DNA from 3 places in the Vibrio sp. VPAP30 genome. Region 3 is predicted to be linked to each of the others. Evidence: predicted binding sites of a transcription regulator. Region 3 holds the regulator's gene; each other region holds the start of a gene.
What was found. The regulator CRP, encoded in region 3, controls carbon source genes, mostly activating them, when cyclic AMP is high. The targets are predictions, from matches to a motif close to TGTGANNNNNNTCACA.
Positions count from the first base shown of each region.

Region 1: the regulator CRP is predicted to act here: its motif matches at 1,213-1,228, upstream of deoD (purine-nucleoside phosphorylase).
Region 2: the regulator CRP is predicted to act here: its motif matches at 1,702-1,717, upstream of rppH (RNA pyrophosphohydrolase).

Region 1 covers NZ_LBLS01000026.1:293,018-296,303, reverse strand. Annotated here, with positions in the region: gene ZX61_RS11785 (MerR family transcriptional regulator) at 1-40, opposite strand, end outside; gene ZX61_RS11780 (YbgA family protein) at 30-983, opposite strand; gene deoD (purine-nucleoside phosphorylase) at 1,334-2,044, shown strand; gene ZX61_RS11770 (lactate dehydrogenase) at 2,106-3,286, shown strand, end outside.
Region 2 covers NZ_LBLS01000036.1:240,189-243,474, forward strand. Annotated here, with positions in the region: gene ZX61_RS16480 (NADP(H)-dependent aldo-keto reductase) at 1-146, opposite strand, end outside; gene ZX61_RS16485 (DUF6482 family protein) at 275-586, shown strand; gene mutH (DNA mismatch repair endonuclease MutH) at 583-1,248, opposite strand; gene rppH (RNA pyrophosphohydrolase) at 1,870-2,388, shown strand; gene ptsP (phosphoenolpyruvate--protein phosphotransferase) at 2,391-3,286, shown strand, end outside.
Region 3 covers NZ_LBLS01000019.1:184,150-187,435, reverse strand. Annotated here, with positions in the region: gene ZX61_RS08620 (YheU family protein) at 1-164, shown strand, start outside; gene ZX61_RS08615 (phosphoribulokinase) at 245-1,114, shown strand; gene crp (cAMP-activated global transcriptional regulator CRP) at 1,357-1,989, shown strand; gene ZX61_RS08605 (DUF1338 domain-containing protein) at 2,235-3,026, opposite strand; gene astD (succinylglutamate-semialdehyde dehydrogenase) at 3,211-3,286, opposite strand, start outside.

The DNA.
Region 1 (3,286 bases), on a different contig from region 3:
AAACTTCCCGGATGGCATATAGTTTTTTCTCACAGCCCATATCTTAAACGTAACTCCTGTGGGTATGGTTCTAAATAGGCTTGCTTAGCCAGATAACTATCCGGATGAGCTGACAAATAGTGCTTTATAAGTGTTAATGGTGCAAGCAGAGGAAGAAGGCCGACGCGGTAATCATCGATGATTTGTCTCAACTCTTGCTTTTGAGTCTTATCTAAATCGCGCTTGAAGTAACCTTGAATGTGCATCAGTACATTGGTGTTGTTTTTTCGGTTTGCTCTATAACTTATCGCCTCCATCAAGCCTTCTCTATAGAGAAAATAGAAATCTTTTATATGGTGTTTCTTCGCGTTGGCGACCAACTGACCAAGCTCTTTATAAGATGCAGGATGATGGGCCATTAGGGTCAATTTATAGCGAGAATGAAATGCAACGATTTTTCCTCGAGTTGGTTCATCACCGATAGAATCGTAAAAATCTCTGAGTGTATAAATACGAGTAATAAAGTTCTCTTTCAGCACGGGATCGTTCAGCCTGCCATCCTCCTCTACAGGGAGCCAAGGCATTGCTTTGATCAGCTCATTGGTATACAAGCCTACACCTACATTCTCTGCGCTGTTCTTTCTGTATACTTTCACCCGCTCCATGCCACACGTTGGGGATTTAGCACATACGATATAACCACATAATTCCTCACGCTCCAGCTCTGCGACTTTATGCTTCGAGTAGTCGACCACAGTCTGGGTATGCTCTTTGGTTTGGTCTTTAGTTTCAACCAAAGCGATTCGGTCCTCATTAGACATCAATCGTATGGTTGGTCTTGGTACAGGCATTCCCGAGCCCACTTCAGGACAAACAGGGACAAATTCAAAGTAGGGAGTCAACTCCTTGGTAACAAACTTGCTGATCTTGTGGCCTGAGTCAAAGCGAACACGCTCGCCTAAAACACAAGAACTGATCCCAATTTTAATCTGCTGTCGCTTCATTTTAAGTTCCTCATCCAGCCATGCTGTACAAAAGTATTTGTTGTATAAGAATTAGCACAATACTCGAATGATATACAAATAAATCGTTTGTATAACGTGTAAAAGACTTACGAGATTAAAGGCATTTTGGTTCACTGAATGAAGCAAACGTTTTTACAAATCGATTGCTCAACCACTTTCAACAAATTTAGTTATCAATGAGCAACAAAAGCATCAAATACCCACCTTTTGTGACATACTTCTCACGGAGCATTGGCAGATATAGCTAGTATTGCCTCAACAGATTTTTCAAAATCAACATAATTAGTAATCAGCAGTTTGAATTACTAATATTTTTTGGAGTAATAACTATGGCAACCCCACACATTAATGCACAACCAGGTGATTTCGCTGAAACAGTACTTATGCCAGGTGACCCACTACGCGCTAAATACATCGCGGAAACTTTCCTAGATGATGTGAAGCAAGTATGTGACGTTCGCAATATGTTCGGCTACACAGGTACTTACAAGGGTAAGAAAGTGTCTGTTATGGGCCACGGTATGGGTATTCCTTCATGCTGCATCTACGTTCACGAGCTAATTGCTGAATACGGTGTGAAAAACGTGATTCGTGTAGGTAGTTGTGGGGCAGTACGTGACGACGTAAAACTAATGGACGTTGTTATCGGTATGGGTGCTTCTACTGACTCTAAAGTAAACCGTATCCGTTTCAACAATCACGACTTCGCAGCAATCGCTGACTACGGCCTACTAGAAGAGGCTGTTAGCCAAGCGCGCGCTCAAGAAGTTCCGGTAAAAGTGGGGAACGTATTCTCTGCTGACCTTTTCTACACTCCTGAAGCAGACATCTTTGAGAAAATGGAAAAGCTCGGCATCCTAGGCGTAGACATGGAAGCAGCAGGTATCTATGGTGTAGCGGCCGATCTTGGCGCTAAAGCACTGACGATCCTAACGGTATCTGACCATATCATTCGTGGTGAGAAACTAAGCTCTGAAGAGCGCCAGAAGTCATTTAATGACATGATGAAAGTAGCACTAGAAACTGCAATCAACATCTAATTCCATTCTTTTAGCCACTGAACCTAGGTTTGGTGGCCCGAATAATCCCGAGGGGGAGATAGTGACAGCCGGCCAACTGCCAAAAGAAGCGAACGGGTTACAGCTCAACTTTTGTAAAACATTGGCGTGTGACAACTTTGGATTGAGTGATGCACATCGTTACGTTGTGCAGCATGCTAACCCTAAGCGACCTGCGATGGTATGTCGGGAATGTGGCGCTTTCCCCCCCTTACTTAATAACCAAGAAGTTCTCAATGAGCTTCACCGACTTCGTCAACTTCACAGTGATGGCCTTCCTGCTTGTCGTAATGACGAATGCGATAATTTTGGTTTATCTGTCCACACCCACAAACACCTCTATCATGCGTTCGGATACAGCGGCGATCGTCAGCGCTACCGCTGCAAATGCTGCCAATCTACGTTCGTCGACAAATGGTCTGGTGCCAACAAAAAATTACAATTTCAAGAAAACCTCCTTGGTTTGCTTTTTATGGGCTACTCAGTACGCGAGATATGCCGCAAATTAGAAATCAACCCAAAGACGTTTTATGATCACCTTGATCATATTGCGAGTCGTTGCCGTCGTAAACTTGCCATGTTTGACGCTCGCTGGGTCAACCATGCGGCGAGTTATGAACTGGCTTCGTTTTATGTTCCTTTGCAACCAAAGAGCAATAATGGCGTGTTATGGATGGCTACGGGTGAAGCACATAGTGGCTACATTCTTTGCCAGCATGTGAACTACTCAGCAACAGAAGAACCTAAAGGCGATACCGATCACGACCCTTATCAATATCCGGCTCGCTTTGTCTCCCGCGATCACTCTTCTGAAGCAAATATGCCCGCTCCGACACCCTCGCCCATTTTAAGGGAACGAATCGATCAGCAATACCAAACGATTCTTGCTCGGGGAAATGTTGAAGACCCTATGGGCAACCTTACGGTATTTAACTATCCGTCCAAAGGTGCTTTGATTCGCCCACCATACACCTCATACGCGCACTTCCTGCATGTACTCGATTTATGCCAAGACGAACGTCAAGTGTCGATCTATTTGCCGCAAGATCCTGTTTTGCGTTCTGCAGCGCTTAGTGTCTGTTTGCCGCGCATTTTGCGTCAAAATATCGACCTTATGTATGTGGAAGAAGATTACGAATGGAACGAAGACAATGCCATCGACAAGGTCGATATAGTTCATATGGGCTGGTGGCGAGATCGCTGGGCCATTGCTTCTGCCAACAA
Region 2 (3,286 bases), on a different contig from region 3:
GTATCAATAAAGTTTACACCTCGCTCAAGTGCGTAATCCAGTTGACTAAAGGCATCTTGCTCAGTGTTTTGTTCACCAAATGTCATGGTGCCAAGACAGATCTTACTCACTTCCAGAGTGGAGTGGGGTAACTTGTTGTATTGCATCGATCTTCCTTGTCGTTACGGGCATGAGATCCCACTATAGGGGATTTGACTACGATTAGAAAAGAGCGTGTGGTAACAAATTCGCAAATTTTGCAAAGTTGGCTAATACTGATTTATGGAGGTGAACTATGCAAAAAAGTCAGTTAGATAAGTGGATTCATGGTCATCATAAAGATAGCTACCAGCCGCCAAAGGTGTTTGTCATCGGTTGCTCAGATCTGTCACAGTATCTTTTAGCTGTCGAGTATAAGCACAAATTAGAGCCAGTTAAAATCGATGATGAACCGGTACACTTTGAGTCGCTAGAGCGAGTAAAAGAAGAGCTACTGCGGTTAGGAGTAGAGCGGGCTTACTTGCGTTTACACAATGCTTACGATGAGTGCGGAGCTGGTGATGGCCCACTATATCATGATGTGGAGATGTCACTTACTACGCACTAAACATAGTAATCTTGCAAAATACGCGCTGTGAATTGAGTCCTTAGATAGAACCCTCTTGGCAGCGTTTTTATTGGCTTGCCACTTGCCCCATAGGCTTCAGTTAACACACGGCTATTTGCCGCTTTGGGGCGCAGTTGCAATACTTCACCATGGCGAGCGTTGATCTGTTCAACACGGCCCAATACGATGAGTTCCATTAACTCTTCCCAATCGGCTTTTAACTGCTGCTCTTCTTCTTGGCTAGGAGACCAGATCAAAGGCGAACCAACGCATCTTTCTGCCAATGGAATCTCTCTTTCTCCTTCGACCGGAATCCACAATACCCGTGAAAGCTTATTGCGCACATGGCTGGTTTCCCATGTCAGTCCATGTACACCGATCAAAGGAGCAACACAGACAAAGGTGGTCTCTAGAGGTTTACCAGAGTAGCCAATAGGGATGGTTTTTAGCTCTATACCTAGTCTTTCGAAGTCTTGAGTCGGTTTGCTGCCAGCGGTGGCGCCCAAGTGCCATTCCAACAATTGACCCACCCAGCCTTTGTCACGACGAAGGTCTGGTGGAACATCTATATCAGCTTCTGCGGCGAGTTCGGCAAAGTTGACACCTGCGATGCTTTTAGCGCGATCCAGCAGTTCTTGTTCGGAGGATGGTTCTGGCTTCATTGTGGTTTCGTGCGATTGGACAGTGTACTCATTGTAACCTAATGGAAGAAAAATTCGACTGTAGAGAGATTGATCATTGTGAGTGAAAGATCGTCACTTTTATGGTTATCCACAGCTTGGTTGTGAAAATTTGCAATCTAACACTGTTATGTATGAATAAACAGGGGTTTGGTGGTGAGAAAATACTTGAAATTTTAATCATATACCTAGCTTTGACTTAAGTGGTGTGGATAAAATCAACTATGGTTGATCTTTGACCGATCTGTGTGAGGGAGGGGCAGAAAGAGCTATTGTATAAAGTTGCTTAGTTCATGTGTTTATTAAGTTATTGTTTTTGAAGCATCTGCTCTTATCTAGTTTGATCCTTTTAGGCGACCAATTTTGTCGTTGCTTAGCTATTGATCACTTTCACATTGATTTTTCACATAGTTATACACAGAAAAGGTGAATAAATGTGGGCTATGTCTCACTGCGGTGTGAGTAACCTTTGTTTCGGTTAAAAGTTATCCATTGGTGGGTGGGAAAGCAATATTTTCTGCCCTAGTCACACTAGTAAGTTTGCTCCTACTGGGGATATGTGGAAAAATCACTGTAATTAAAGATTTTATTAGAGGTTGGCCAGTGATAGATGGCGATGGTTACCGCTTAAACGTGGGAATTGTAATCTGTAACAGCCATGGTCAGGTCTTCTGGGCTAAACGATACGGACAACACTCTTGGCAGTTTCCTCAAGGTGGAATTGATGAAGGTGAGACCCCTGAACAGGCAATGTATAGGGAGTTGTATGAAGAGGTTGGTCTTACAAAGAAAGAGGTTAAGATCGTTGCGACAAGTCGTCATTGGTTGAGGTACAAGCTACCAAAACGTCTTGTTCGTTGGGATTCAAAACCTGTTTGTATCGGACAGAAACAGAAGTGGTTTCTGCTACGACTCGATTGTGATGAATCACGAATTGATATGTTGCGTGGCAGTTCCCCTGAATTTGATGGCTGGCGTTGGGTAAGTTATTGGTATCCAGTCAGACAAGTGGTTTCTTTTAAACGCGATGTATATCGTCGTGCGATGAAAGAGTTTGCATCAATGGCAATGCCATTTAAACAACGTAAAGTAAAAGGCAAACGTAAGCACCGAAGAGGATAGACATGCTTTCTCAACTAAGGGAAATAGTTGAACAAGTATCTAAGGTAGAAGAAGTTCATCAAGCCTTAGATATTTTAGTTAAACAAACGTGCAGTGCGATGAGTACTGAATGTTGCACTGTCTATCTTGCTAACGAAGAAATGCAGCGTCTTGAGTTAATGGCTACTCAGGGGCTGCGTTTTAAAGGCGACAAAATTCATATCCAATTTAACGAGGGCTTAGTTGGTCTTGTTAAACGCAGCGCTGAACCGCTCAACTTAGCGGAAGCATCTAAACATCCTAACTTTAAGTACTTCTCTGAGCTTGGCGAAGAAGTCTACCAAAGCTTTCTTGGCACCCCGATTATTTACCGTAAGCAAGTACTTGGTGTTCTCGTTGTGCAACAAAAAGCACCACGTCAGTTCGATGAAATGGAAGAGTCTTTCTTAGTTACACTTGCCGCTCAGCTTGCTGTCATTATCGCTCATGCTCAAACTCAAGGTCATTGGCGACTAGAGAAAAAGCAGCAAGCGATCCGTGGTGTCCCAGCTTCGTCTGGCGTTGCAATTGGCGAATTTTGGTGGGATGACACTCAGCCTGAACTGAGCAATGTTTATCCCGCATCAACGTTAGATATTGAACGTGAGCAGGAGTGGTTGTTACTGGCGATAGAAGAAGCGTTGAATGATTTTCGCCGTATGCGTAAAAAACTCGATAGCGAGATAAACAAAGACGCTTTAGCAATATTTGACCTTTTTACCCATTTGCTTAACGATCCCATGCTACGTAAAGATCTTAAAGCGCAGATTCAAAAAGGCGATCGCGCCGACTGGGCGCTTAGACAAGTGGTTGAGAGTTATTCAAATCGTTTTGCTCGTATGTCTGATGTTTATTTGCGGGAGCGAGCACAAGACATTCG
Region 3 (3,286 bases):
TTCGAGAGTTTGTACTACGCGAAGGGACAGACTACGGAGATGTTGAAGTGTCACTGCAAGATAAAATTGACCAGATACGCACACAGTTGGAGTCTGGTGAAGCAGTTGTGGTATTTTCAGAGCTGCATGAAACCGTCGATATTCAACTTAAGCGAAAACTTTAACGCATCGCATACAGTGATTAGCCACTAAAGCGTGCTATAGTGGTTTTCGTTTAAAGGATTAGATTACGACAAGGTTTGTCATGTCAGCAAAACACCCAATTATTGCGGTGACTGGTTCATCAGGCGCCGGTACCACAACCACTTCAGAAGCATTCCGCAAGATGTTCAACATGATGAACGTCAAACCCGCATGGGTTGAAGGAGACAGCTTTCACCGCTTCACGCGCCCTGAGATGGATGTCGAAATCCGTAAGGCACGAGAGCAAGGTCGCCATATCAGTTACTTTGGCCCCCAAGCGAACGACTTCAATGGCCTTGAGGAATTCTTCCGAAAATACGGCCAAGAAGGTATTGGGCAAATTCGTCGTTACCTACATACGTTTGATGAAGCTGTTCCATACAACCAAATGCCAGGCACCTTTACGCCTTGGCAAGATCTACCAGAAAACTCCGACGTGATGTTTTATGAAGGCCTGCATGGTGGTGTCGTCGATGGCGAGGTCAACGTATCTCAGCATGTTGATTTTCTGATTGGCATGGTGCCTATCGTTAACCTTGAATGGATTCAGAAATTCGTCCGCGATACGCGCGATCGAGGTCATTCGCGTGAAGCTGTGATGGACTCTATCGTTCGCTCAATGGATGACTATCTGAACTACATCACACCGCAGTTTTCTCGCACTCACATTAACTTTCAACGCGTACCGACCGTAGATACATCTAACCCGCTCAACGCCAAAGGTATTCCGAGTTTAGATGAAAGTTTTGTTGTAATCCGATTACGAGGAATTAAAAACGTCGATTACCCATATCTACTGGCAATGATTGATGGTTCATTTATGTCACGTCACAACACAATTGTTGTGCCAGGCGGCAAGATGAGTTTTGCAATGGAGCTTATCGTACGTCCGATACTCCAACAGCTCATTGAAACGGGTAAAATTGGCTAAAACTCACAGCTAGAACACGATTACTTTTCATACCGTGATCATGTGCACAGTTTTGCGTACTAAAACCCCAGTTGTACCCGATTAAAATCAAGAAATCGTTTTCGAAAAAGGATACTATTTCTTACCGAAACACAAGTTGGCTTGCAGCATTTGTAAAGTGCTCTTATCCTAGTAGGTCTTGATTAAGGCTTAGCTAAAATATGGAAAGCGGCAAGCGTACCCTGCAGAGGAAGTGAGATATTATGGTTCTAGGTAAACCTCAAACCGACCCAACATTAGAGTGGTTTCTGTCACATTGTCATATTCATAAGTACCCTTCAAAAAGCACGCTTATTCACGCGGGCGAGAAGGCTGAAACTTTGTACTACATTGTTAAAGGTTCAGTAGCGGTTCTTATTAAAGACGAAGAAGGTAAGGAAATGATCCTTTCTTACCTAAACCAAGGTGACTTTATCGGTGAACTTGGTCTATTCGAAGAAGACCAAGAGCGTACAGCATGGGTTCGTGCTAAATCTCCTTGTGAAGTTGCGGAAATCTCGTTTAAGAAATTCCGTCAACTTATCCAAGTAAACCCAGACATCCTAATGCGCCTTTCATCGCAAATGGCAAGTCGCCTACAAGTGACTAGCCAAAAAGTAGGTGACCTAGCATTCCTAGACGTAACTGGCCGTATTGCTCAAACGCTATTAAACCTAGCGAAGCAACCAGATGCGATGACTCACCCAGATGGCATGCAGATTAAGATCACTCGTCAGGAAATCGGCCAGATCGTTGGCTGTTCTCGTGAAACAGTAGGTCGTATTCTGAAGATGCTAGAAGAGCAGAACCTAATTTCTGCCCACGGTAAAACAATCGTTGTTTACGGCACTCGTTAATTTCGATTAACCGCTAAAATTTTCAAAGCCACCAATGGAGACATTGGTGGCTTTTTGTTTATCGAGAATCGAGAATCGAGAATCGAGAATCGAGAATCGAGAAAATTATGGCTTATTAAGGGCTCGTTTTGTCAAAACCTTGAGGACTTAAGGCTCCATCGCATCACCATTAGACCCCACCCTCTCGAAAGGCGCAGCCCGTTCTAAACTCTCGCAGGGCGAAGCCCGAATCTCGACTCTTATCTCTACCCGTTAGTACTTTCGAAGATCTTATCAGCAGAGGCTGCAACAAACCCTGGGTAAAGTTCACCATTACTCATTGGGTAGCGCTTAGCAAACTCGTAGAAGCCACCAGGGATAACCTCACTGCCCTCAGTAAAGGTCACCTCGACCTTATCAGCCATAGTTGACGATTGCTCTAGCAGCACATCTGGAGAGCCTTTCACTTCACCACCAAACTCATTGATGGTAAAGCCGGAATCGCGTAGATGGTCATTGACACCTTTTACTTCTTCAAACGCATTGAGCTGATTGACGCTTACGGTAAAGTGATTAGCACCATAACCATGCGCTGCCAGCCAAGAAGCGTACTCACTCTCTTTAGCTAGCGTCTGGAAGTCAGCAAAGCTAATGTCCCACAAACGACCACCATACAAGAACTCATGACCTTTTAGCTTACTGGAGTCTAACTGCTCGACAAGTTTAGCGACGATAGCTTGTAGCTGTGCAGAGCACTCTTCAACTTTCAGTTCGCTGATAAATACTTTCGGCTGTTTTGGATCTGGGTGCTCAAAGTGTTTAGCCACCAGCTTCTTACTCTCAAACACATAGTCACCGCATGGCTTGTAGCCTACGTCTAAGAATGGTTGTGCAAGCGTAGCAATGCCCAGCGGTTCTACATTGAAAGTACGCAGAGCAATGTGATCATTGATCAGCGCTTCATCTTCTTGCAGAAGTTGGTGGACTTGTTCAGCAGAGGGACATAAGCGTTGAATATAGTCATTCCATAACTGTTGGAATAAAACATCTGGCGTCATAACGCCTCCTTGTAAGGGTGGTTTACGTAAATGGAGTATCAGTAGTTATATGTCTAATTATAAAAAAGGCCATCTAACCAAATGTGTCCAGAAAGTTTGATTAGATAGCCTTCAACCTGTGACGTTTAAAATGCCTCCCGGCTCGGGGAGGCTAGAAGGGAAATCCCTAAAATTTAATTATATTTTATAGTTCTACACCTGGGCTTAAGGTCGCAGGAAGAAGTGTTTCTCCCCCTTCCATCGAAGCCATAGGGTAAGCA